Regions from separate parts of the Streptomyces sp. NPDC006487 genome, predicted to be linked through region 1. Evidence: riboswitches for the same ligand, from Rfam matches in the RefSeq annotation. Region 1 holds a riboswitch; each other region holds the start of a gene.
The links. A riboswitch is a leader RNA that binds a small molecule or an ion and turns the genes downstream of it on or off. The one in region 1 is predicted to bind thiamine pyrophosphate.
Positions count from the first base shown of each region.

Region 2: another riboswitch for thiamine pyrophosphate. It lies ahead of thiC (phosphomethylpyrimidine synthase ThiC); the one in region 1 lies ahead of ACFYM0_RS29910 (thiamine ABC transporter substrate binding subunit).
Region 3: another riboswitch for thiamine pyrophosphate. It lies ahead of thiO (glycine oxidase ThiO); the one in region 1 lies ahead of ACFYM0_RS29910 (thiamine ABC transporter substrate binding subunit).

Region 1 covers NZ_JBIAHN010000018.1:135,134-152,153, reverse strand. The annotation lists gene ACFYM0_RS29945 (aspartate aminotransferase family protein) at 1-1,375, shown strand, start outside; gene ACFYM0_RS29950 (Lrp/AsnC family transcriptional regulator) at 1-11, shown strand, start outside; gene ACFYM0_RS29940 (ABC transporter ATP-binding protein) at 1,570-2,370, shown strand; gene ACFYM0_RS29935 (hypothetical protein) at 2,352-3,425, shown strand; gene ACFYM0_RS29930 (LOG family protein) at 3,452-4,573, shown strand; gene ACFYM0_RS29925 (hypothetical protein) at 4,675-5,580, shown strand; gene ACFYM0_RS29920 (ABC transporter ATP-binding protein) at 5,786-6,814, opposite strand; gene ACFYM0_RS29915 (ABC transporter permease) at 6,814-8,430, opposite strand; gene ACFYM0_RS29910 (thiamine ABC transporter substrate binding subunit) at 8,490-9,590, opposite strand; TPP riboswitch at 9,675-9,783, opposite strand; gene rlmN (23S rRNA (adenine(2503)-C(2))-methyltransferase RlmN) at 9,843-10,955, opposite strand; gene ACFYM0_RS29900 (phosphatidate cytidylyltransferase) at 11,049-12,128, opposite strand; gene frr (ribosome recycling factor) at 12,128-12,685, opposite strand; gene pyrH (UMP kinase) at 12,738-13,517, opposite strand; gene tsf (translation elongation factor Ts) at 13,680-14,516, opposite strand; gene rpsB (30S ribosomal protein S2) at 14,651-15,574, opposite strand; gene ACFYM0_RS29875 (M23 family metallopeptidase) at 15,827-16,426, shown strand; gene ACFYM0_RS29870 (TetR/AcrR family transcriptional regulator) at 16,460-17,017, opposite strand.
Region 2 covers NZ_JBIAHN010000008.1:285,645-289,999, forward strand. The annotation lists gene ACFYM0_RS16335 (IclR family transcriptional regulator) at 1-355, shown strand, start outside; gene ACFYM0_RS16340 (SsgA family sporulation/cell division regulator) at 453-902, shown strand; gene ACFYM0_RS16345 (YibE/F family protein) at 1,107-2,513, opposite strand; TPP riboswitch at 2,586-2,730, shown strand; gene thiC (phosphomethylpyrimidine synthase ThiC) at 2,725-4,355, shown strand, end outside.
Region 3 covers NZ_JBIAHN010000047.1:248-4,602, forward strand. The annotation lists gene ACFYM0_RS37840 (Rv2175c family DNA-binding protein) at 1-270, opposite strand, end outside; gene ACFYM0_RS37845 (NAD(P)/FAD-dependent oxidoreductase) at 385-1,629, opposite strand; TPP riboswitch at 1,811-1,923, shown strand; gene thiO (glycine oxidase ThiO) at 1,921-3,168, shown strand; gene thiS (sulfur carrier protein ThiS) at 3,165-3,365, shown strand; gene ACFYM0_RS37860 (thiazole synthase) at 3,370-4,173, shown strand.

The DNA.
Region 1 (17,020 bases):
GAACGCGATAGCCGTGAGCCAGGACCTCTCCAAGACCGCCTACGACCACCTGTGGATGCACTTCACCCGCATGTCGTCGTACGAGAACTCGCCCGTACCCACCATCGTGCGCGGCGAGGGCACCTACATCTTCGACGACAAGGGCAAGCGCTACCTCGACGGCCTCGCCGGCCTGTTCGTGGTCAACGCCGGTCACGGCCGCAAGGAACTGGCCGAGGTCGCCTACAAGCAGGCGCAGGAACTCGCGTTCTTCCCCATCTGGTCGTACGCGCACCCCAAGGCCGTCGAGCTCGCCGAGCGCCTCGCGCACTACGCCCCGGGCGACCTGAACAAGGTCTTCTTCACCACCGGTGGCGGCGAGGCCGTCGAGACCGCCTGGAAGCTCGCCAAGCAGTACTTCAAGCTTCAGGGCAAGCACACCAAGTACAAGGTCATCTCGCGTGCGGTCGCCTACCACGGCACCCCGCAGGGCGCCCTGTCCATCACCGGTCTGCCGGCCCTCAAGGCCCCCTTCGAGCCGCTGGTCCCCGGCGCGCACAAGGTGGTCAACACCAACATCTACCGCGCCCCGATCTACGGCGACGACCCCGAGGCCTACGGCCGCTGGTGCGCCGACCAGATCGAGCAGGAGATCCTGTTCGAGGGCGCCGACACCGTCGCCGCCGTCTTCCTGGAGCCGGTGCAGAACGCCGGTGGCTGCTTCCCGCCGCCGCCCGGCTACTTCCAGCGCGTCCGCGAGATCTGCGACGAGTACGACGTCCTGCTCGTCTCCGACGAGACGATCTGCGCGTTCGGCCGTCTGGGCACGATGTTCGCCTGTGACAAGTTCGACTACATCCCGGACATGATCACCTGTGCGAAGGGCATGACCTCGGGCTACTCCCCGATCGGTGCCTGCATCATCTCGGACCGCCTCGCCGAGCCGTTCTACAAGGGTGACAACACCTTCCTGCACGGCTACACCTTCGGCGGACACCCCGTGTCCTCCGCGGTGGCGCTCGCCAACCTCGACATCTTCGACAAGGAAGGCCTCAACCAGCACGTGCTGGACAACGAGGACGCCTTCCGGTCGACGCTGGAGAAGCTGCACGACCTGCCGATCGTCGGCGACGTCCGCGGCAACGGCTACTTCTACGGCATCGAGCTCGTCAAGGACAAGGTCACCAAGGAGTCCTTCACGGACGAGGAGACGGAGCGCGTGCTCTACGGCTTCCTCTCCAAGGCGCTCTTCGAGAACGGCCTGTACTGCCGCGCCGACGACCGTGGCGACCCGGTCATCCAGCTGGCCCCGCCGCTGACCGCCGACCAGGGCACCTTCGACGAGATCGAGGGCATCCTGCGCCGCGTGCTCACCGAGGCCTGGACCAAGCTCTAACCAGCCCGCGTCCTCCGACCGTCCCGCAGGCGGCAAACTGCCGGACCACACGGCCCGGATCCCCCGTTCGAGTGAGAACGAGGGGGTCCGGGCCGTGTGCTGTCACCATCCAAGACGTTCATCTCTTTACATCTCATTGCGGCGCCAGTGACCAAGCGGGCTCCGCTTCGTTCCCCCGGACGGAGGTGTACGCCATGGTGGCTCCACGGGACAACGCTCCGCCGGACAACGCTCCGCCGGACAAAGCCCCGCCCCAGGACGATCTGCTCTGGGCACGGTCCCTTCACTACTCGCACAGCGGCTCGCCGGGACTCATCGGGGTCTCGATCGGTGTCCGCGCGGGAGAGATCCTCGCCGTCACCGGCCCCCGGGGCAGTGGCAAGACCACGCTGCTGCACTGCCTGTCCGGCCTGCTGCGGCCCGAGCAGGGCGAGGTCTGGTTCAACAGCGTCCCGGTGCACACCATGGGCGCCCTGGCCCGCGAGCGGCTGCGCCGCGACCGCTTCGGCTGGATCGGCCCCGAGCCGCGGCTGCTGCCCGAGCTCCGGGTCTGGGAGAACGCCGCCCTGCCGCTGCTGATCGCGGGCGTTCCCCACCGCACGGCCAAGCGGACCGCCTGCGAATGGCTCGACCGCCTCGACATCGGCGCCTTCGCCCGCAAGCACCCCGGTGCCCTCACCCGGGCCGAGTCCCAGCGCGTCGCCCTCGCCCGCGCCCTCGCGAACCTGCCCGCCGTGATCTTCGCCGACGAGCCCACGGCCCCGCTGCACCGCGCCGAGCGCTCCCTGCTGCTGCGCACCCTCACCACGGCCGCCCGCTCCCACGGCATCACCGTGCTGCTGGCCACCCACGAGGAGGAGACCGCGGCCGTCGCCGACCGGCACTTCTCCCTGCTCGACGGCCGCCCCGCCGCCGCGGCGGCCGCCGCCGGGCTCTCCCCCACCTCCTTCCCCCAGCCCCCGGAGGACCAGGCCGCGTGCTCGCTCTCCGCCTAGCCCGCGGCTCCCGGCCGCTGGTCCAGTTGCGCCGACTGCTCGTCGCCGCCGCCTCGGCCGGCAGCGGCTTCCTGCTGCTGTACGTGCTGGCACAGGCGACGGCCCGGCCCGCCGGATCGTTCCCTCAGCTGCTGTGGGCCCTGGTCCCCCTCGCCGTCACCGTCCAGTTCGCCGTCGCGGTGGCCCGTACCGACCCAGCGACCCGCCCCCTGGAAGGGCTGGACGCCGCCGGGCTGGGACCCGTACGGCTCACCCTGGTCGCGACCATCTCCACCGCCGTGGCCTGCGCCCTCGGCAGCGCCGTGGCCCTCGCCGTCTTCCTCCATCTGCGCGGGGACGTGACCGGACTGCCCTTCGACGGCGCCGGGGCGCGGCTGCTCCACGGCGACCAGCCCCTGCCCGTGGCGGCCGCCCTCACCCTGCTGGCCCTGCTCCCGCTGGCCGCCTCGATCGCCACCGCCCACGCCCTGCGCCCGCACCCCCGGCCCGCGCCGCAGACCGCACTGCCCTGGGGCATCGCCCTCACCGCCTGCGGACTCGCCGCGCTGGCCTACTCCCGCCCGGGCGGAGCCGGTCTGCCGACGGGCTGGGCACTGACCGCGCTCGGACTCGCCCTCGCCGGTCCGGGACTGGCCTACGCCTGCGGAGCGCTCGTCCAGGCCGTCCGCCCGGGCGCGCTCCGGCTGCTGGCCGGGCGGGCCCTCCAGGAGGAGGCCCCCCGTCTGGGCGCACCCCTCGGCGTCCTGTGCGCCGTCGGGGCGGGCGCCCTCAGCGCCGTGGCCCTGCGCGATCACGGCGGGCTCCAGGTCCCGCTCGGCCCGCTGACCGCGCCCGCCGCCGCCCTGGTGGCGCTGTGCGCGGCCGCCACCCTGCTCACCTCCGCGGTCGAGGTCCGCCAGGCCCGTGCCGCCACCCGCGAGACCCTGACCGGGCTCGGCGCCCCGGGCAAGGTCCTGCGTACGGCCGCGACCGTACGGGTCACCGCGCTGGCGGCGGTGTGCCTGCCGCTCAGCTGGGGTGTGTCACAGCTGACGTCGCTGGCATTGACCCGCTGAGGCGGGCAGCCCTTAGGGTGGGCCGAATGGTCAACCCACACACCGAGACCGAAACCGCGACCGAAATCGAGATCGAGACCCTCGCCGAATTCGACCGGGTCGTGGCACGCGGCTCGCTCAGCGGGTACCGGATCCAGTCGGTCAACCTGCTGGAGCGGACCTTCGCCCTGCTGTCCGCCGACACCTCGGCCGCCGTGTTCCTGGGCTGCGCGATGGAACCGGACGCCTCGGTCAAGGTGCGCGCGGACGGCGCCCTGGTCTTCCCGCCCATCCCCGACCTCCCGTTCAACCCCTACCGGGGCCTGCTCTACACGGCCGAGGAGCTCTTCACCGGGCTGTCCGCGGGCTACGAGGCCACCCCGGACGCCGAGGCCTACGCCTGGTTCCAGGAGACCAAGGCGGACGGCGACGTCTACTCCTCGATGCTGCGCTCCATCCACGACGACGCCATCTCCGACGCCCTCGACGAACACCTCGAAGGCGCCCGCGTGGTCGGGGTGATGGGCGGCCACGCCATGGCCCGCGGCAGCGACGCGTACCGCGGCGCGGCCGAACTCGGCCGGACCCTGACCCGCTCCGGGCTGACCGTGGCCACCGGTGGAGGCCCGGGCGCGATGGAGGCGGCCAACCTCGGCGCGTACCTCGCTCCGGCCCCCGACGAGGCCCTGCCCGAAGCCCTGCGGATGCTGGCCAAGGCCCCCTCCTTCACCCCGTCCGTCTCCGACTGGGCGCGCGCGGCCTTCGCCGTGCGGGAACGCTGGCCGGCGGTCACGGGAGGCGACTCGGTGGGCATCCCGACCTGGTTCTACGGACACGAGCCGCCGAACCCCTTCGCCGGGCACATCGCGAAGTACTTCGCCAACGCCACCCGGGAGGACGGGCTGCTCGCCCGCGCCAACGCAGGTGTGGTGTTCCTTCCGGGCGCGGCGGGGACGGTCCAGGAGATATTCGACAACGCGACGCCCAACCACTACGAGTCCCGGGGCGAACCGACCCCCATGATCCTCGTCGACCGCGCCCACTGGACCGAACGGCTGCCTGCCTGGCCGCTGCTCCAGGCGCTGGCCCGCGGCCGCGCCATGGAGTCCCGGATCGCGCTGGTCGACTCGGTGACCGAGGTCCCGGCGGCCCTCGCCGCCATGGGCTGACCCGGACGACCTGACCCGGGCAGGCAACTTCTCTCCCCTTTTCCACGTCTGGAAGAGGTACGCACTACGTAAAACCTGCCAGACGTGAACGGAGCCCTCGGGTGCTCATAGGCTTGCTGACCGCTATCGCGGCGTCCATCTGCTACGGCACGGGATCCGTCCTGCAAGCCGTGGGCTCACGGCGGGCGGCCCGGATGTCGCCCGCCGCCGCCGGGGTCACCCAGCACGGCGGCCCGAACCTCACCTCCACGGCGAAGGCCGCGATGACCTGGGAGTTCATCGTCGGCACGATCCTGGACTTCGTGGGGTTCGGCCTGGGCGCCCTGGCCGCCCGCCTCCTGCCGCTCTTCCTCTCTCAAACGGTCATCAGCGCCAACCTGGTGATCACGGCCGTGCTGAGCGTGAAGATGCTCGGCATCCGGCTGACCCGCAAGGAATGGACCTCCATCGGGGTCGTCTGCGCGGCGCTGGTCCTGCTGGCGACGGCCGCGGGCCACGAGGGCGGCCACTACGCGCCGGCCGCCACGCACTGGTGGCTGCTGGCGGTGACCGTGCTGATCATCGTGGGCGGCACGGTGGCGGTACGTTTCCTCGGCGCCCGTGCCGCGATCCTGGCGGGCCTGCTGTCGGGTCTGGCGTTCGGCGCGCTGGGCGTCGGGGTCCGCATCCTGAACGGCGTGGAGCCGTTCTCGTTCCCCTCCCTCCTCTCCGACCCGGCCCTGTACGCCATCGTCCTGGCGGGGGTCGGCGGCATGTACCTGCACACCGTGGCGCTCCAGATCGGCTCGGTGAACGGCGCCACCGCCGCCCTGGTGGTCGGTGAAACCGTGCTCCCCGGTGCGATCGGCGTCCTCTGGCTCGGCGACGCCTCCCGCCCCGGCATGGCCTGGCTGGCGGTCCTCGGCTTCGTCCTCGCGGTAACCGGCGCGGTGGCAGTCGCCTGGTACGGCAACCACGAGGGCGCGGACGGCGACGTCCCCACCCCGGAACCGGCCCCGGTCGGCTGATGCCTCTTCAGCCGACCGACTCTCGGTGACCGGGGCCCGGGGCGGAGCCCCAGCCGGTCCGGCGACAGCCCGGCACCCCCTCCAGCCCGTCCGGCGCTTGAGGACCGGGTCCGTGCAGGGCCCGGGGAACGGTGGAAGGGCGGGTAGGGGACTTCGCCCCGCGCAGCGGCTAAGGCCGCAGCGGGGACTCCCCCGCGCAGCGGCCCTACTCCCCCGGTAGCACGACCACTTCGGCCGGGGCGAAGCCCACCTCGACCCGGTCCCCGACCGCCGGCGCCCCCGCAAGATCGCACTCCGCCTCGAGCACCGGCCCCACCTCGGGCCGGAGCAACAGCGCGACATGCGTCCCCCGGAAGGTCCGCGACACCACCTCGCAGCCCAGCCCGCCCGCCTCGGGCACAAGCACAACCCCCGCCGGCCGGATCAGCACCCGGCAGTCCCCCTCCACGGCCCCCGCCGGAGCGGCGACCTTCCCCCACGGAGTGGAGACGACCCCACCCGACACCACCGCCGGCACCACGTTCTCGAACCCCAGGAACCGCGCCACGAACTCCGACGCCGGCCGCTGCCACACCTCCAGCGGGGTCCCCGCCTGCGCGATCCGCCCGTCCCGCATGACGACCACCCGGTCGGCCAGCGCGAACGCCTCGCCCTGGTCGTGCGTGACGGCCAGCACGGTCGTGCCCAGCCGTGAGAACAGCCCCTGCAGCTCCACCACGAGCCGCTCCCGCAGCCCGCGGTCCAGCTGCCCGAGCGGCTCGTCCAGCATCAGCAGCCGCGGCGAAGGCGCCAGCGCCCGCGCCAGCGCGACCCGCTGCTGCTCCCCGCCGGACAGCGAGGCCACCGCCCGGCCCTGCGCCCCGGGGAGCCCGACCAGTTCCAGGAGCTCGGCGACGCGGGCCTCGGAGGACTCCTTCGAAGCACCCCGCATCCGCAGCCCGAAGGCGACGTTCCCGCCCACGTCCCGGTGCGGGAACAGCTGGTGGTCCTGGAACATCAGGCCCACCCCGCGCCGGTGTACGGGCACTGCGGCCTGGTCGGCGCCGCCCAGGAGCACCCTCCCGCCGGCGACGGGCTGGAGCCCGGCCACCACCCGGAGCAGGGTGGACTTGCCGCTCCCGCTCGGCCCCAGCACGCACACGATCTCGTGCTCGGCCACCGCCAGGTCCACGGCGTCCACGACCGCGCGCTCACCGAAGCGGACCGACACCCCTTCCAGTTGAAGCAGGGTCATCAGAACTCTCCGGAGGTCTTGTCGGGTCGCAGCCGCTCCAGCAGGAGCAGGGACACCGCGCACGTCAGCATCAGGATCGTGCTCAGGGCCATGGCCTGCCCGTAGTTCATCTCCCCGGCCCGCCCCAGCAGCCGCGCCACGGCGACCGGCAGCGTCGGATGGTCGGGCCGCGCGATGAAGACGGTCGCCCCGAACTCCCCGAGGGACACGGCGAAGGCGAAGCCCGCCGCGATCAGCAGGGCCCGCCGCACCATCGGCAGGTCCACCTCCCGCCAGGCCCGCAGCGGCGAGGCGCCCAGCACGGCGGCGGCCTCCCGCAGCCGTCCGTCCACCGCGCGCAGCACCGGCAGCATGGTCCGTACGACGAAGGGAACGCCCACCAGTGCCTGCGCCAGCGGCACCAGGATCCACGAGGTCCGCAGGTCCAGCGGCGGCTCGTCGAGGGTGATGAGGAAGCCGAAGCCGACGGTCACGGCGGACACCCCCAGCGGGAGCATCAGCAGCGCGTCGAAGCCCCGTACGAAACGGCCCGCGCGCCGGGTCAGCGCCGCGGCCGCGAGCCCGCCGACGACGAGCGCGATGGCGGTGGCGGCGAGCGCGTACTGCAGGGAGTTCCAGATGGCCTCGAGCGGCGGCACCAGAAACGTTCCGCCGCCGGCGCCCACTTCCTGAAGGGCCCGGTAGAAGCCGAAGCCGTAGCCGCCGGGCGCGTCCAGCGAGCGCTCGACCAGCACGGCCAGCGGAGCCACGATCAGCAGCGCCACCGTCAGCAGCACCCCGCCGAGCAGGGTGCGCTGGGCCCAGCCGCGCGGCCGGTGCGTGGTCCGCCCCGGGTCGACGAGCCGCAGCGCGGTCTCCCGCTTGCGCACGGTCCAGGCGTGCACGCCGAGGATCGCCCCGATGGCCGCGAACTGCACCATCGTCAGTACGGCGGCCGTCGGCAGGTCCAGGAGCTGCGCGGTCTGCCGGTAGACCTCCACCTCCAGGGTGGAGTAAGCAGGCCCGCCCAGGATCTGCACGACGCCGAAGGAGGAGAAGGTGAACAGGAACACCATCAGCGAGGCGGCGGCCACCGCCGGCACCAGCGCGGGCAGCGTCACGCGCCGCCAGGCCGCGAACCGCCCGGCGCCCAGCACCCGGGCGGCCTCCTCCTGACGCGGATCGAGCTGCGCCCACAGTCCGCCGACGGTGCGGATGACGACGGCGTAGTTGAAGAAGACGTGCGCGAGCAGGATCGCCCATACGGTCGTGTCGAGGCGGATCCCCCACACCTCGTCCAGCAGGCCGTTCCGCCCGACGAGCGCCAGGAACGCGGTGCCGACCACGACGGTCGGCAGCACGAACGGCACCGTCACGAGCGCCCGCAGCAGTTGCTTGCCGGGGAACTCGAAGCGCGCGAAGACGTACGCGCCGGGGAGTGCGATCAGGAGCGTGAGCGCGGTGGACGCGAGCGCCTGCCAGGTGGTGAACCAGAGCACGTCGCCGATGTCGGGCCGGGCCAGGACCTCGCCGATCCGGCCGAACTGCCAGCCGGCGTCGGTCTTGAGCCCGCGCCCGACGATCGCGGCGACGGGGTAGGCGAAGAACAGACCGAAGAAGACGAGCGGCACGGCCATCAGACCGAGCCTGACGGCCGTGGCCCGCCCGCTCTCCTTCGGAACCTTGCTCACCGGTCCTACTTCACGACGAGCGCGGTCCACGCCTTGACCCACTGGTCACGGTTCTTGGCGATGGCCTCCGGGGCGACCACCTCGGGCTTCTCGATGACGACGCCGTGCTTGGTGAACAGCTCGGGCAGCGTCGCGTCCTTGGTCACCGGGTTCACGAACATCTGGAGCGGCATGTCCTCCTGGAACTTCTTGGAGATCAGGAAGTCCAGGAGCGCCTTGCCGCCCTCCTCGTTCTTCGCGCCCTTGAGCAGACCCGCGAACTCGGTCTGGCGGAAGCAGGTTCCCGTCGAGACGCCCGTGGGGGCCTCGGCCGGCTGCGGCTCGCCGTAGAGCACCTCGACCGGCGGGCTGGAGGCGTAGGAGACGACCAGCGGCCGGTCGCCCTTGGCCTTCTTGCCGCCCGCCGAGCCGGAGAAGCGCTCGTTGTAGGCCTGCTCCCAGCCGTCGACGACCTCGACGCCGTTGGCCTTGAGCTTGCTCCAGTAGTCCTTCCAGCCCTCGTCGCCGTACTTGCCGACGGAGGCGAGGAGGAAGCCGAGGCCGGGCGAGGAGGTCGCGGCGTTCTCGGTGACCAGCAGGTTCTTGTACTCCGGCTTGATCAGGTCGTCCAGCGTCTGCGGCGGGGCGAGCTTCTTGTCGGCGAAGTAGGCCTTGTCGTAGTTGACGCAGATGTCGCCGGAGTCGACCGGGGTGACCCGGTGCTCCTTGTCGAGCACGAACTCGGGCTTCACGCCGGCCAGCCCCTTGGCCTCGTACGGCGTGAAGATGCCGTTGTCGAGGGCCCGGGAGAGGAGCGTGTTGTCCACGCCGAAGAAGACGTCGCCGCGCGGGGAGCCCTTGGTGAGGATCTCCTGGTTCAGGGCCGCGCCCGCGTCACCCGACTTCAGGACCTTGACGGTGTAGCCGCTCTGCTGCTCGAACTCCTTGAGGACCGTGTCGGTCACGTTGAAGGAGTCGTGCGAGACGAGGGTGACCGTCTTGGACTTCGGGGCGTCGCTCGCCCCGGCGGACTTGTCCTTGGCGTCGCCGCCGCCGCAGGCACTGAGCGTCGTGACGCCGAGCGCGGCCACGAGCGCGATGCCCGCCATCTTCTTGGTGGTGCTCATTGGTGCATTCCTCCTGGGATGTCCAGGAGAAGACGCGGCCCTGCCCGGCGCTCTGTGGAGCGGACGCCGGGCAGGGCGCAACAGCTTGAGTGGTGACCGAACTTCCTACCCCGAATGACCGGGGCGAGGTTCAGAGGGTCTGCGGTGACGGTTACCGCACTCTCAGCGCTGTGGCGCTCCCCTGTCGGAATATGAAATTGGTTTCGGCCACAGGGTACCCCGCGGCCGATTGCACACCTCAACTGGCCGAAATCAGCGCTCCGAGGCGGCGAGCTGGCCGCACGCGCCGTCGATCTCCTGGCCGCGGGTGTCGCGTACGGTCACCGGCACCCCGTGGCGGGCGATGGCCTCGACGAAGGCCTTCTCGTCCTCGGGCCGCGAGGCGGTCCACTTCGAGCCCGGGGTCGGGTTCAGCGGAATCAGGTTGACGTGCACGCGCTTGCCCTTGAGGAGCCTGCCGAGCAGGTCGCCGCGCCAGGCCTGGTCGTTGATGTCGCGGATCAGGGCGTACTCGATGGAGATCCGGCGGCCGGACTTCTCCGCGTACTCCCAGGCCGCGCCGAGCACCTCACGCACGTTCCAGCGGGTGTTCACGGGGACCAGGGTGTCGCGCAGCTCGTCGTCCGGGGCGTGCAGGGAGACGGCGAGACGGCACTTGAAGCCCTCGTCGGCGAAGCGGTGCATCGCCGGGACCAGGCCCACCGTGGAGACGGTGATCCCGCGCTGGGACAGGCCCAGGCCGTCGGGCTCCGGGTCGGTCAGGCGGCGGATGGCGCCCACCACGCGGTTGTAGTTGGCGAGCGGCTCGCCCATGCCCATGAAGACGATGTTCGACAGCCGGGCCGGCCCGCCGGGGACCTCGCCGTCGCGCAGGGCGCGCATGCCGTCGACGATCTGGTGCACGATCTCGGCCGTCGACAGGTTGCGGTCGAGACCGGCCTGTCCGGTGGCGCAGAACGGGCAGTTCATGCCGCAGCCGGCCTGCGAGGAGATGCACATGGTGACCCGGTCCGGGTAGCGCATCAGCACGGACTCGACGAGCGTGCCGTCGTGCAGCTTCCACAGGGTCTTGCGGGTGGTGTCGTCGTCGCACGAGATGTGCCGCAGGACGTTCATCAGGTCCGGCAGCAGCTCCTGCTGGAGCTTCTCGCGGGACGCGGCGGGGATGTCGGTCCACTCGGCCGGGTCGTGCGCGTACCGGGCGAAGTAGTGCTGGGAGAGCTGCTTGGCCCGGAACGGCTTCTCACCGATCGCGGCGACGGCCTCCCGGCGCTCCTCGGGCGTGAGGTCGGCGAGGTGCCGGGGCGGCTTCTTCGCTCCACGAGGGGCGACGAAAGTGAGCTCTCCCGGGACAGGGCGGGCCATGGCAGGTACTCCTTGTAAGACGAAAGGCGCGCCGCAGAAGCAGCGCGCCTTCCAAGAGTAACCGCCCTGCCTGCACGGGCGCCTTTCCGCAGGTCAGCCCGTGCCGACGAAGGCCGCCAGCAGCAGCCAGACCACCGGGGCCGTGGGAAGCAGGGAGTCCAGCCGGTCCATGATGCCGCCGTGACCCGGCAGCAGCGTGCCCATGTCCTTGATCCCGAGATCCCGCTTGATCATGGATTCCCCGAGGTCACCGAGGGTGGCGCTGACCGCCACGGCGAAGCCGAGCACCAGGCCCTGCCACCAGACGCCCCCGTCGATCAGGAACTCCATGCACAGCGCGCCGGCCCCCATCGCGAAGGCCACCGCTCCGAAGAGCCCCTCACGGGTCTTTCCGGGGCTGATGCGCGGGGCGAGCTTGGTCTTCCCGAAGCGCCAGCCGACCGCGTAGGCCCCGGTGTCGCTGACCACGGTCAGGACCAGGAAGGTGACGACCCGCTGCGGCCCGTCGTCGGCGGTGAGCAGCATCGCGACGAACGTGGCCAGGAAGGGCACGTAGAACGCCGCGAAGACTCCGGCGGTGACGTCCTTGAGGTAGTCCTCGGGCGGCTCTGTCATCCGCCAGACCAGGACCGCGAGGGCGGTCAGCGCCATCGCCACCCAGGCGCCCTCGGCCCCGCGGACGTACCCGGCGATGACCATCGCCGCACCGCCGATCGCGAGCGGGACCAGCGGGGCCTTGATGCCCTTCTTCTCCTGGAGACGGGAGGTGAGCTCCCACAGGCCGACGACGACCGCCACGACGACGACGCCGACGAAGACCGCCTTGACGATGAACAGCGAGGCGAAGATCACCGCGCCGAGGCCCACTCCGACCCCTATGGCGGCACGCAGGTCCCGCCCGGCACGCTTCTTCTGAGGCGGGGGCGAGGCGTCCTGCGGTGCCGGCGAAGGCGGGGTCGGCGGGGGGCTGGGCATGGGCTCCTGCGGCGGCGTATCGGCGCGGAAGAGGGGGCCGCCGTCAGCGGCGGCCCCCCGATCGCGTGCTTCCCGGTCGTCGAAGTCACGGCCGGCGGCATCGGGCACGATGGGCATGGGCCGAGTGTGCGGGCCCACCAGCGCATCGTAGGCGGGACCCGCCGGAACCGGCTCCGGCTGCCAGGAAGTGTCGTTCATCAGACTTCGAGGAGCTCGGCTTCCTTGTGCTTCAGGAGCTCGTCCACCTGCGCGACGTACTTCGCGGTGGTGTCGTCGAGCTCCTTCTCGGCGCGGCGCACCTCGTCCTCGCCGGCTTCCTTGTCCTTGACGAGCTTGTCGAGGGCGTCCTTCGCCTTGCGGCGGATGGCGCGGATCGACACCTTGGAGTCCTCGGCCTTGGTGCGCGCGACCTTGATGTACTCCTTGCGGCGGTCCTGCGTCAGCTCGGGGAAGGTCACCCGGATGATGCTGCCGTCGTTGCTGGGGTTGACGCCCAGGTCGGAGTCGCGGATGGCCGTCTCGATGTTGCGCAGGGCGCTCTTGTCGAACGGGGTCACGATCGCCATGCGCGGCTCGGGGACCGAGAAGGAGGCGAGCTGGTTGATGGGCGTGATGGCGCCGTAGTACTCCGCCACGATCTTGTTGAACATCGCCGGGTGCGCACGACCGGTGCGAATCGCGGCGAAGTCTTCCTTGGCGACGACGACGGCCTTTTCCATCTTCTCCTCGGCCTCGAGGAGGATCTCTTCGGTCACCACGTGCTCCTGCATGTCAGAAATGGATGGTTCAGGCGGACGGAGGGCCTGCTCAGGCCCGGGTGCCCTGGTCGCTCACGAGCGTGCCGATCTTCTCACCCTTGACGGCCCGCGCGATATTGCCCTCGGCGAGCAGCTCGAAGACGAGGATCGGCAGCTTGTTGTCGCGGCACAGAGTGATGGCCGTGGCATCGGCGACCTTGAGGTCGCGCGACAGCACCTCGCTGTACTCCAGCGCGTCGAACTTCACCGCGTCCGGGTTCTTCTTCGGGTCGGAGTCGTAGACCCCGTCGACGCCGTTCTTGCCCATGAGCAGGGCTTCCGCGTCGATCTCCAGGGCGCGCTGGGCGGCCGTGGTGTCGGTGGAGAAATAAGGCATGCCCATGCCGGCACCGAAGATGACCACGCGGCCCTTCTCCAGGTGACGCACGGCGCGCAGCGGGATGTACGGCTCGGCGACCTGGCCCATGGTGATGGCCGTCTGGACGCGGGAGTCGATGCCTTCCTTCTCCAGGAAGTCCTGGAGGGCGAGGCAGTTCATGACCGTGCCGAGCATGCCCATGTAGTCGGACCGGGCCCGGTCCATGCCGCGCTGCTGGAGTTCGGCGCCGCGGAAGAAGTTGCCACCGCCGATCACGATCGCGATCTCCGCGCCGTCGCGGACCACCGCGGCGATCTCACGGGCGATGGCGTGGACTACGTCGGGGTCGACGCCCAGTCCTCCGCCACCGGAGAAGGCCTCGCCCGACAGCTTCAGCATGAAGCGGCGGCCCTTCTTGTCCTGGTCGCTCTTGTCGTCGGAAGCGGTGTGGGTGTCCACGCCCTGATTCATGGAGATCTCCTCGTGCACATACGAAGAAGGCCATTGCCGGTGGGTCCTCGCGGTTCCCTCTGCGGCAATGGCCTCCTCGTCAGATCTGCGGTCGCCCTGCGCGAACGCGGGCGACTGCTTCAGACCCTACCGGGGTCCGGTGTCCGTCGCGTACGGACGGACTCAGATGCCGACCTTGATGCGCGAGAAGCGCACCAGGGTGACACCGGCCTCGTCCAGAACCTTCTGGACGGACTTCTTGGCGTCCAGGGCGTACGCCTGGCCGAGCAGCGTGTTGTCGCGGAAGAAGCCGTTGACACGACCCTCGACGATCTTCGGCAGCGCGGCTTCCGGCTTGCCCTCGGCGCGGGTGACCTCTTCGGCCACGCGACGCTCGGACTCGACGACCTCGGCCGGCACGTCCTCGGCGGAGAGCCACTTCGGCGCGAACGCGGCGATGTGCTGCGCGACGCCGCGGGCGACCTCGGCGTTCTCCTTGTCGAGCTCGACCAGGACGCCGATCTGGAACGGCAGGTCGGGCATCGTGCGGTGCATGTACGCCGAGACGTAGCCGCCGGTGAACTGCGCGAAGCGGTCCAGGACGATCTTCTCGCCGAGGTTGGCGTTGGCCTCGTCCACGAACGCCTGGACGGTCTTGCCGGGGGCGATCTCGGACGCGAGCAGCGCCTCGATGTCGGCCGGCGAGGTCGCGGCGATGTGGTTGGCCAGCTCGTTGGTGACCGCAAGGAACTTGTCGCCCTTGGCGACGAAGTCCGTCTCGCACTTCAGCTCGACGAGGACACCGGAGGTGTTGTCGTCGGAGATGACGGAGACGACGGCACCGTTCTCGGCAGAACGGCCTTCGCGCTTGGCGACGCCCTTCTGACCCTTGATACGGAGTGCCTCGACGGCCTTGTCGACGTCACCGTCGGCCTCGACCAGCGCGTTCTTGCAGTCCAGCATGCCGACGCCGGTGAGCTCGCGGAGCTTCTTGACGTCAGCGGCGGTGTAGTTCGCCATGAGTCTGTGATTCTCTCTCGAAGTCGTAGATCTACGGGTGAACGGCGGAGGAGCGCGCTCGTGGCGCGGCTCCCCCGCCGTCATCGTCCGTTCTTCGAGTGCCCGGCGTGTGAACGCCGGGCGCTCTCAGTGGGTCAGGCCTGCTCGGCGTCGGCGGCCGGAGCCTCGACGACGGCCTCGGCGACAACCTCGGCCTCGGCGGCCGGAGCGGCCTCGGCCTCGACGGCGGGGGTCTCGACAGCGGCCTCGGCCGGAGCGGCCTCAGCGTCATCGGCCTTCTTCTCGCCCTCGAGCAGGTCGCGCTCCCACTCGGCGAGCGGCTCGGCGGCGGCCTTCTCGCCCGGCTTCGAGTCGCCAGTGGCGGCACCGGAACGGGCGATGAGGCCCTCGGCGACGGCGTCGGCGATCACGCGGGTGAGCAGGGTGACGGAGCGGATCGCGTCGTCGTTGCCCGGGATCTTGTAGTCGACCTCGTCGGGGTCGCAGTTGGTGTCGAGGATCGCGACGACCGGGATGTGGAGCTTGCGCGCCTCACCGACGGCGATGTGCTCCTTCTTGGTGTCGACGATCCAGACGGCGCTGGGAACCTTCGACATCTCGCGGATACCACCGAGGGTCTTCTCCAGCTTGATCTTCTCGCGAGAGAGGACCAGGAGCTCCTTCTTGGTGAGACCCGAGGCGGCGACGTCCTCGAAGTCGATCGCCTCAAGCTCCTTCAGACGCTGAAGGCGCTTGTAGACGGTGGAGAAGTTGGTGAGCATGCCACCCAGCCACCGCTGGTTGACGTAGGGCATACCAACGCGCGTCGCCTGCTCGGCGATGGCCTCCTGGGCCTGCTTCTTGGTACCGACGAACATGATGGAACCGCCGTGGGCGACGGTCTCCTTCACGAACTCGTAGGCGCGGTCGATGTACGACAGCGACTGCAGCAGGTCGATGATGTAGATGCCGTTGCGCTCCGTGAAGATGAAGCGCTTCATCTTCGGGTTCCAACGGCGGGTCTGGTGACCGAAGTGGACGCCGCTTTCCAGCAGCTCCCGCATCGTTACGACGGCCATGGCCATCTCCTTGTTTTCTCGGTTTGGTTCCTGACGCCCCTGTCGCGCCCTGCCCCCGTAGAGGGGACCGAGAGACGCTGTCACCTGGCCCTGAGGGGCCGGTGCTGGGGCGTGCGAAGTCGACCCGGTGACCCGGATCGCCACAAGAAGTGTACGGGACCCGGTGGTATGCCGGGTGACGCGGTTGTCCACAGCGCCCCGCCCGTCCACAGGCCCGAACGGGACCGGCTCCGGAAACGGAACCATTCCCCCATGACGAAGCTGCTGCTCACCCTGCTCCTGGCCCTGGGCCTCACCCTGGCCCCACCTCCGACGGCACCCGGACCGCCCGGACCGCGAGGGCTGCCGGGGCCGCAGGTGCCATCGGCGCCGCCACCGGTGCCGCCGGGCCCGACCGGACGCCCGCTGCCCTCTCCCCTGACGGTGGTCCGCTGGTGGGACCCGCCCCCGACCCCGTACGCGGCGGGCCACCGCGGGGTGGACCTTGCGGCCCCGGTGGGCGCGGAGCTCCGCGCGATCGGTCCGGGCCGTGTCCACTACGCCGGCCCGGTGGCCGGCCGCGGGGTCCTTTCGCTGACCCTCCCGAACGGCCTGCGCACGACCTACGAACCGGTCCGCCCCCTGGTGGCACAGGGCGCCGAGGTCACGACGGGACAGGTGGTCGCCCTCCTCACGGAAGGCCCCCACTGCCCCCGCCCCTGCCTCCACTGGGGCCTCCTCCACGCGGAGGCCTACCTCAACCCCCTGACGCTCCTGCCGCGCCCGACCCCCCGCCTACTCCCCCTGACCACCCCTCAGCCGTCAGGCGCTGGAGGACCGGGGTCCGGGCTCTTTCAGCCGTCCGGCGTTTGAGGACCGGGGCAGGGCCCGGGGAACCGGGCCGGGTCAGCCCCCGACGCCCCGCAGGGCCATGGCCACCGCCGCGTCCGTGACGACAACGGGGTCTTCCCCGGCACCGCCCTCGATCCGCCGGACGGCAGCGTCCACCACACCCTGGAGCAGCATCGCGGCCAGCCTCGGCTCCGCCTGCCCCAGCGCGCCCAACGCCTCCACGATCATCGCGATCAGGCTCCCGTGCGCCGCGCGGATCTTCTCGCGCGCCCCGGCGTCCAGCTCGCTCGCCGAAATCGCCACCACCGCCCGGTGCCGCTTGTCCCCCACCAGCCCCAGCTGGCAGCGCACATACGCCTCGATCTTCGCCTCCGGCGTCTCCGCCTCGGACATCGCCGCCTCGATCTCGGCCGCCCACACGGGGAAGTCCACCGCGCACAGCTCTTCGACGACGGCCGCGCGGGACCGGAAGTACTCGTAGACGGAGGACCGGGCGAGGCCGGTCCGCTCGGCTAGGGCGGGGAAGGTCAGCGCTTCCGTCCCCCCTTCGGACAGCAGGGAACGCGCGGCGTCCAACAGGGCGCCGCGCTGCATCGACCGGTGCTCGGCCACGGA
Region 2 (4,355 bases), on a different contig from region 1:
CGGCCACGCGCACGCCATCGGGCAGTGCCTGCTCGGCCAGCTCGACGAGAAGGCGCGCAAGGAGTACTACGACCGTCACCCGGTCGAGGCCGTCACCCCCTACACCGTGCGGGATCAACGGGCTCTGGAGCAGCGGATCGGCTCCATGGAGCGGATGCAGCCGGTGACCGAGCGGCAGGAGTACGCCCTGGGAACGGTGTGCGCGGCCATCCCCATCACGGCCGGCGACACCGCCGCGACCATGGCGATTTCTCTCCCTCTGCACCAGGAACACCGATTGCTGTATGCGGTCGATCGGCTACGGAGTGAAGTAGGCGCGCTGTTGAGCACCCTCTCGTTCTCTATCAGTATCTGAAAACTCACTCCTTGTGATCTGCAAGCGCTTCCACCACTCTTGTCAAGAGGGCCTTGGGGGATCATTCCTGGCCACTTCCACTACAGCGGGGTAGGCAATGCGCGAGTCGGTACAGGCAGAGGTCATGATGAGTTTCCTCGTTTCCGAGGAGCTCTCGTTCCGGATCCCGGTGGAACTCCGGTACGACGCTCGTGACCCCTACGCAGTCCGCCTGACCTTCCACCTTCCCGGAGATGCGCCCGTCACCTGGGCGTTCGGCCGGGAGCTCCTTCTGGACGGCATCAACAAGCCGTGCGGTGACGGCGATGTCCACATCGCCCCGACCGATCCGGAGGAGCTGTCCGATGTCCACATCCGGCTGCAAGTAGGCGCAGACCGGGCACTCTTCCGTGCGAGCGCGGCGCCACTCGTGGCATTCCTCGACCGCACCGACCGGATCGTCCCGCTCGGCCAGGAGCGCAACCTCGGGGACTTCGAGGAGAACCTCGACGAGGCGCTCGACAAGATCCTCGCGGAGTCGCAGCAGAACGAGCAGAACGCGGGCTGACCGAAGCCCGGCCGGACACCTGCTGACCAGGGTGGCCCGGCACGCATCACCGCATCACCGCACGACCTGATTCATTTGCATCACTTGCATCACCGGATTCACGCACCAGGGCTCAGCGTGCCGACGCGCTGAGCGCTCCACCTTGCCGTTCTTCACGACCGGCCGTGCGCGCGAACTGACCGGTCGCGCCCGCCGGTCCGCCTTTCAGCGCTTGCGCCGCCGACCCCGGCCGCCGCGGAGCGGCCCCGAGGCCGCTGTGGCCGCCGGGGATTCCGCGCGGTCCGCGGACACCACCAGCGCGGCCAGCGCCGTGGTCACGGGTACCGAGGCGACCAGTCCGATCGAGCCCACGAGGGTCCGTACGATCTCCTCCGCGACCAGCTCGCTGTTGGCCACCGAACCCATACTGCTGTTCGCGATCGAGAACAGGAGGAGCAGGGGCAGCGCCGCACCCGCGTAGGCCAGTACCAGGGTGTTCACCACCGATGCGATGTGGTCGCGCCCGATGCGGATGCCCGCCCGGTAGAGCCCGCGCGGGCCCATCGACGGGTCCGCCTGGTGGAGTTCCCAGACCGCCGAGGTCTGAGTGACGGTCACGTCGTCGAGCACGCCGAGCGATCCGATGATGACACCCGCAAGCAGCAAACCGCTCATGTCGATGTTCGGGTAGAGCCCGTGGATCAGCCCGGTGTTGTCGTCCGTGTTGCCACTGAGGACGGCCCAGTCGATGAACAGCGAGCCCAGCAGGCCGATCAGCAGCAGCGAGACGAGGGTGCCGAGGACCGCGACCGAGGTGCGGGCCGTCAGTCCGTGGCACATGTAGAGCGCGATCAGCATGATCGCGCTGGCCCCGACCACGGCGACGACCAGCGGATTCGACCCCTGCAGGATCGCGGGGAGGATGAAGAAGGTCAGCACCGCGAAGCTGACGGCGAGTGCGATGAGTGCGAACAGCCCTCGCATCCGCCCGACGAGGACCACCGCGAGGGCGAAGATGCCCGCGAGCACGGCCATCGGCAGCTTGCGGTTCACGTCGATCACGGAGTACTGGAGATCCTGCGGTGCGTCCGGGGCGTACGCGACCACCACGCCCTGGCCGTCCGTCAACTGTCGTGGTGCGCCCGGCTGGACGATCTCGACGAACTCGCGGCCCTTGTCGGGGCCGCTGCCGACCCTGATGGTGGCCTTCTTGCACTCGCCGGTCTGAGCGGCGAGTGCCTCGCGCCCCTCGGGGGTCGAGGTGTCGCCGGTGGCCGGCACCTGCGCGGCGTTCACGGATTTGCAGTCGACGTGCTGGAGCGCGACGACCGTGCCCTGCTGGGTCTGCCGGTCGAACCCGACCCCGGTGCGCTCGTGGGCCGGGGCCCCACCGGGCCAGAGCACCGCCATGCCGATCACGACCGCGGCGGCGAAGGGGATCAGAACGGCCGCGATCACCTTGCGCAGGTGCTTCGAGACGGGGGCCGCCGGGCCATGGCTGTGCGAATGGCCGTGGGAGTGCCCGGGAGACCGGTCGGGCGAGTGACCGGGGTCCGCGTGCGCATGGCCTGAGTGGCCGGCGTGACCAGCGGGATCCGTGGGCTCGGTGGGGGGCTGCGGCGAGGACGTCACTGACTGATCATCGCAACAGATGAGGGGGCCCACTGTTCAGCACGCCACACATGACGCTAGCGTGGGGGCTACTTTGCACAACGCGGGAGCTCGGAGCACCGGGCTGAGAGGGCGCTGATCACCGTTCGCATTCGAATATGCGTACGGGAGGAGGCTGCGTCGACCGCCGAACCTGTTACCGGGTAATGCCGGCGTAGGGAGATTAGGTCTCATGACCATTCAGGACGCACGCACGCCTGCCGTCAGCCAGGACGCCGATGGCCAGACCGAGCGCCAGCCTGGCTGGCACAAGGGATACGTGGCGGGCTCCCGCCCCGACATCCGGGTGCCGGTCCGCCAGGTCCACCTCACCAACGGCAAGGACGTGACGCTCTACGACACGTCCGGGCCGTACACCGACCCGCAGATCGAGACCGACGTGCGCCGCGGCCTGCCGCCGCTGCGCGAGAACTGGATCATCAGCCGCGGGGACACCGAGGAGTACGCGGGCCGCCCCGTGCGCCCCGAGGACGACGGCATCAAGCACACCTCGCCGCGCGGTGGCCTCAAGAACCTCGACGCGGTCTTCCCGGGTCGTCCGCGCCAGCCCCGCCGTGGCCGTGGCGGCGCCGCGGTCACCCAGCTCGCGTACGCCCGCCGGGGCGAGATCACCCCGGAGATGGAGTACGTCGCGATCCGTGAGAACGTCTCCCCCGAGGTCGTCCGCGAGGAGATCGCCGCAGGTCGCGCGGTCATGCCGGTCAACGTGAACCACCCCGAGATCGAGCCGATGATCATCGGCAAGCGGTTCCTGGTGAAGGTCAACGCCAACATCGGCAACTCCGCCGTCACCTCCTCGATCGAAGAGGAGGTGGACAAGATGACCTGGGCGACCAAGTGGGGCGCCGACACGGTCATGGACCTCTCGACGGGCCGCAACATCCACACCACCCGCGAGTGGGTGCTGCGCAACTCCCCCGTGCCGATCGGCACCGTGCCGCTGTACCAGGCGCTGGAAAAGGTCGATGGCCGAGCCGAGGACCTGACCTGGGAGATCTACAAGGACACGGTCATCGAGCAGGCCGAGCAGGGCGTCGACTACATGACGGTCCACGCCGGCGTGCTGCTGTCGTACGTGCCGCTGACCGCGCGCCGCAAGACCGGCATCGTCTCGCGCGGCGGTTCGATCATGGCCGCCTGGTGCCTGGCGCACCACAAGGAGAACTTCCTCTACACGAACTTCGAGGAGCTCTGCGAGATCCTCGCGGCGTACGACGTGACGTACTCCCTGGGTGACGGCCTGCGCCCCGGTTCCATCGCGGACGCCAACGACGCGGCGCAGTTCGCGGAGCTGAAGACGCTGGGCGAGCTGAACACGATCGCCAAGCGGTACAACGTGCAGACGATGATCGAGGGCCCCGGGCACGTCCCGATGCACAAGATCAAGGAGAACATCGACCTTCAGCAGGAGATCTGCGAGGAGGCGCCGTTCTACACGCTCGGCCCGCTGACCACCGATGTCGCGCCCGCGTACGACCACATCACCTCGGGCATCGGCGCCGCGATGATCGCCTGGTGGGGTACCGCGATGCTCTGCTACGTCACGCCCAAGGAGCACCTGGGCCTGCCGAACCGCGACGACGTGAAGACCGGTGTCATCACGTACAAGATCGCGGCCCACGCGGCGGACCTGGCCAAGGGTCACCCGGGTGCCCAGGAATGGGACGACGCCCTGTCGGACGCGCGGTTCGAGTTCCGCTGGGAGGACCAGTTCAACCTGGCCCTCGACCCGGACACGGCCCGTGAGTTCCACGACGAGACCCTCCCGGCCGAGCCGGCCAAGACCGCGCACTTCTGCTCCAT
Region 3 (4,355 bases), on a different contig from region 1:
GAAGAGCCACTCCAGGATCTCCGCGTCGGTGAAGCGGTCGTCGCGGAGCACGGTCAGCAGCCCGACCAGGCCCTTGACGATCTTGTCTCCGTCGATGAAGGCCGCGGGGACCTGGAGGGAGCGGTTCTCGCCGCGGCGCACCGCGAGCAGCTGACCCTCCTTGACCAGCTGGCGAACCTTGGTCACTTCGATGTCGAGCATCTCCGCGATGTCGGGGAGGTACAGCCAGGCGGGAACAAGGGCATCGATCTTTGCGTCAATCTCGGTCACGGGCACAAGCCTGCCATCTCGGACTGCCTGCCGGTACCCGAGCGGCCCCGTCCGGGGTCCGGACGGGGGCGTCGGCGCGGGCCGGAACCCGTTCCCGGCCCGCGCCCCGCCGGGTCAGCGCACCGCCGACTTCAGCGCGACCGCCGGGTCGGCGACCTTCTCCGGGTCCACGAGGGCGCCCGACTCGATCAGGCGGCGCCCCTGGGCCAGGTCGCGCGGGCGGCCCACCGCGAGCACCGCGGCCAGCCGGCCCTCCCGCAGCCAGCACACCGACCAGGTGTCGGACTCCGGGTCCCCGCGCCACAGCGGTGCGTCCGCGCCGGCGTGGTGCCCGGCGTACTGCACGAAGCGGCCGAACTGCTCCGACCAGAAGTACGGGACCGGGTCGTAGACCTGCTCCCCCGAGCCCCCGGCCAGGATGTCCGCCGCCACCACCCGCGGGCCCTGCAGCGCGTTGTCCCAGTGGTGCACCAGCAGCCGGGATCCGTAACGCTCCGAGGGAAAGGAGGCGCAGTCCCCCACGGCGTACACCCCGGGCACCGAGGTGCGCAGCCACTCGTCGGCGGTGACCGCTCCGTCCGGGCCGAGCTCCACGCCGGACCCGGCCAGCCATCCGGTGGCGGGGCGGGCGCCGATGCCCACCACCACCGCCTCCGCCGGCAGCTCCCGCCCGTCGGCCAGCAGGACCCGGCCCGGTTCCACGGAGGCCACCCGCGCGCCCGTCAGCAGCTCGGCGCCCGCCTGGGCGTACCAGTGGCCCATCGGCTCGGCGACCTCCGGCGGCAGCGCGCCCGCCAGCACCCGGTCGGCCGCCTCGACCACCGTCACCGCGCAGCCCGCCTCGCGGGCGGCGGTGGCGAACTCCGCACCGATCCACCCGGCCCCGACCACCACCACCGCCGAGCCGTCCGCCAGTACGGGCCGCAGCCGGGCCGCGTCGTCCAGGGTGCGCAGCAGGTGCACCCCGGGGACGCCCTCCGCGCCGGGCAGGTTCAGCGGGAGGGCACCGGTGGCCAGCACGAGGAACTCGTACGGGACCGGTCCCGCCTCGGTGTCCACCTCCCGGTCGGCGGCCCGCAGTCCGGTGACCTCGACCCCCAGCCGGAGCTCGATGCCGAGCTCCCCGAAGTCGACGTCGAAGGCCGAGTCCTCGGCCTTGCCGAGGAGCACCGCCTTGGACAGCGGGGGCCGGTCGTAGGGCTGGTGGGGTTCGGCTCCCAGCAGGGTGACGGGGCCGGTCCAGCCCTGCTCCCTGAGGGCGACCGCCGTCTGGACCCCGGCCATCCCGGCGCCCACGACGACCACGCCGCGCCCCGTGCCTTCCGCCTGCTGCCTCTGCTGTTGCGTCTGCTCGCTCACGCGGCCCACCCTAATCAACTGACGGTTCGCCAGGAATAGCGTGCGGAGACCGGGGCGGAGACGCAGCGGAGACCGGGCGGAGGCGGGACGGAGGCCGGGCAGAGCCCAGGCGGGACCCAGGCGGAGGCCGGCACCGGGGAGGCAGCCTTACCCGCCGTCGGGCTCGGCGTTACTCTGGCACCGAACCTATCGCGGGAGTCCGGGCGCACCGGGCTGAGAGGGAGGCTGGCCGGCCTCCGACCGTACGAACCTGATCCGGGTCATGCCGGCGAAGGGAGGGGCTGGACGCCCATGCATTCATCCAGGAACGGCCGGAGTCCCGGCTACGACGTCCTCGTCATCGGGGGCGGCATCATCGGCCTGGTCACCGCCTGGCGGGCGGCCCGGCGCGGGCTGCGCACCGCACTGGCCGACCCGGCCCCCGGCGGCGGCGCCGCCCAGGTCGCGGCCGGCATGCTGGCCGCCGTCACCGAGCTGCACTACGGCGAGGAGACCCTGCTCGGGCTCAACCTCGCCTCCGCCGCCCGCTACCCCGAATTCGCCGCCGAGCTCGCCGAAGCCAGCGGCGGCATGGACATCGGCTACCGCGCCTGCGGCACCCTCGCCGTCGCCCTCGACGCCGACGACCGGCTGCACCTGCGCGAACTGCACGCGCTCCAGCGCCGCTGCGGCCTGGAGTCCGAGTGGCTGACCGGCCGCGAGTGCCGCCGCCTGGAACCGATGCTGGCTCCGGGCGTACGCGGCGGCCTGCGCGTGGACGGCGACCACCAGGTCGACCCGCGCCGCCTCGCGGCCGCCCTGCTGGCCGCCTGCGAACGGGCCGGGGTCACCTTGCACCGTGCCGGGGCGGCGCGACTGCTGACCGCCGCCGACCGGGCCTGCGGCGCGGTCCTCGACGATGACGGCGGTACGGAACTGCGCGCCGACCAGGTGGTGCTGGCGGCGGGCTCGCTCAGCGGCCGGCTGGACGGCGTACCGCCGGAGGCCGTGGCCCCCGTACGGCCGGTCAAGGGCCAGGTGCTGCGCCTCGCCGTGCCACCGTCCTACGCCCCGTTCCTGTCACGGACCGTACGGGCCGTGGTGCGCGGCAGCCACGTCTATCTCGTGCCCCGCGAGAACGGCGAACTCGTCCTCGGCGCCACCAGCGAGGAGCTCGGCTGGGACACCACCGTCACCGCGGGCGGGGTCTACGAACTCCTGCGCGACGCCCACGAGCTGGTGCCCGGGATCACCGAACTCCCCCTGGTGGAGACCCGGGCCGGACTGCGGCCCGGATCCCCGGACAACGCCCCCCTCCTCGGTCCGACGGAACTCCCGGGGCTGCACCTGGCCACCGGGCACTACCGCAACGGGGTCCTGCTGACCCCGCTGACCGGGGACGTGATGGCGGACCTGCTGACCACCGGCGAACTGCCGGAGATCGCCCGCCCCTTCACCCCGCGCCGTTTCGCCCTCACGTCGACCCACACGTCGCCCCACACGTCGCCCCACACGTCGCCCCACATGTCGACCCTCACGCGACAGGAGTCGTTCGCATGACCATTTCCGTCAACGGCGAGCCGCGCGAGATCGCGGACGGCACCATGCTCGCCACCGTGGTCGCCACCCTCACCGAGGCCACCAAGGGGGTCGCGGCCGCCCTCAACGAGACCGTGGTTCCGCGCGGCCAGTGGCCGTACACCTCCGTGACCGACGGCGACCGCGTCGAGGTCCTCACCGCGGTCCAGGGAGGCTGAACACATGGCGGACACCCCCGACGATGTATTCACCCTCGCCGGCCGGACCTTCTCCTCGCGCCTGATCATGGGCACCGGCGGGGCCCCGAGCCTGGACATCCTGGAACGGGCGCTGGTCGCGTCCGGCACGGAACTCACCACGGTCGCGATGCGGCGCCTCGACCCGACGGTCCAGGGCTCGGTCCTGTCCGTCCTGAACCGCCTCGGCATCGCGGTCCTCCCCAACACCGCGGGCTGCTTCACGGCGGGCGAGGCCGTACTGACGGCCCGGCTGGCCCGGGAGGCCCTCGGCACGGACTGGATCAAGCTGGAGGTCGTCGCGGACGAACGCACCCTCCTCCCGGACGGGGTCGAACTGCTCGACGCGGCGGAGGTCCTGGTCGACGAGGGCTTCACCGTCCTCCCCTACACGAACGACGACCCGGTCCTCGCCCGCAAACTCGAGGACGTGGGCTGCGCGGCGATCATGCCGCTCGGCTCCCCCATCGGCTCCGGCATGGGCATCCGCAACCCGCACAACTTCGAGCTGATCACCGAGCGGGCCGGGGTCCCGGTCATCCTGGACGCCGGAGCCGGAACGGCCTCGGACGTGGCCCTGGCCATGGAACTGGGCTGCGCGGCGGTCATGCTGGCCTCGGCGGTGACCCGGGCGCAGCTCCCCGTCCTGATGGCCGCGGCCATGCGCGACGCGGTCTCGGCGGGCCGCCTGGCCCACCGCGCGGGCCGCATCCCCCAACGCCGCTTCGCGGAAGCCTCCTCCCCGGTGGAAGGCCGCGCGGCCCTGGACCCGGAACGCCCGGCGTTCTGAGGAGGCGGTACGGGCTCCCGCGTGCGCGGGACCTGATGGCGTACGGGTTCCGGCGTGTGCGGGGTCCCTGCCCCCTCGCGCTCCACCCCGGGCCGGTGGCTGCCCACCCGCCCCCCCTCGGCACCGAGGCGGGACCAGACCGCCCAGCCGGGCGGGACCGGGGGAAGACGGGACCGGGCCCG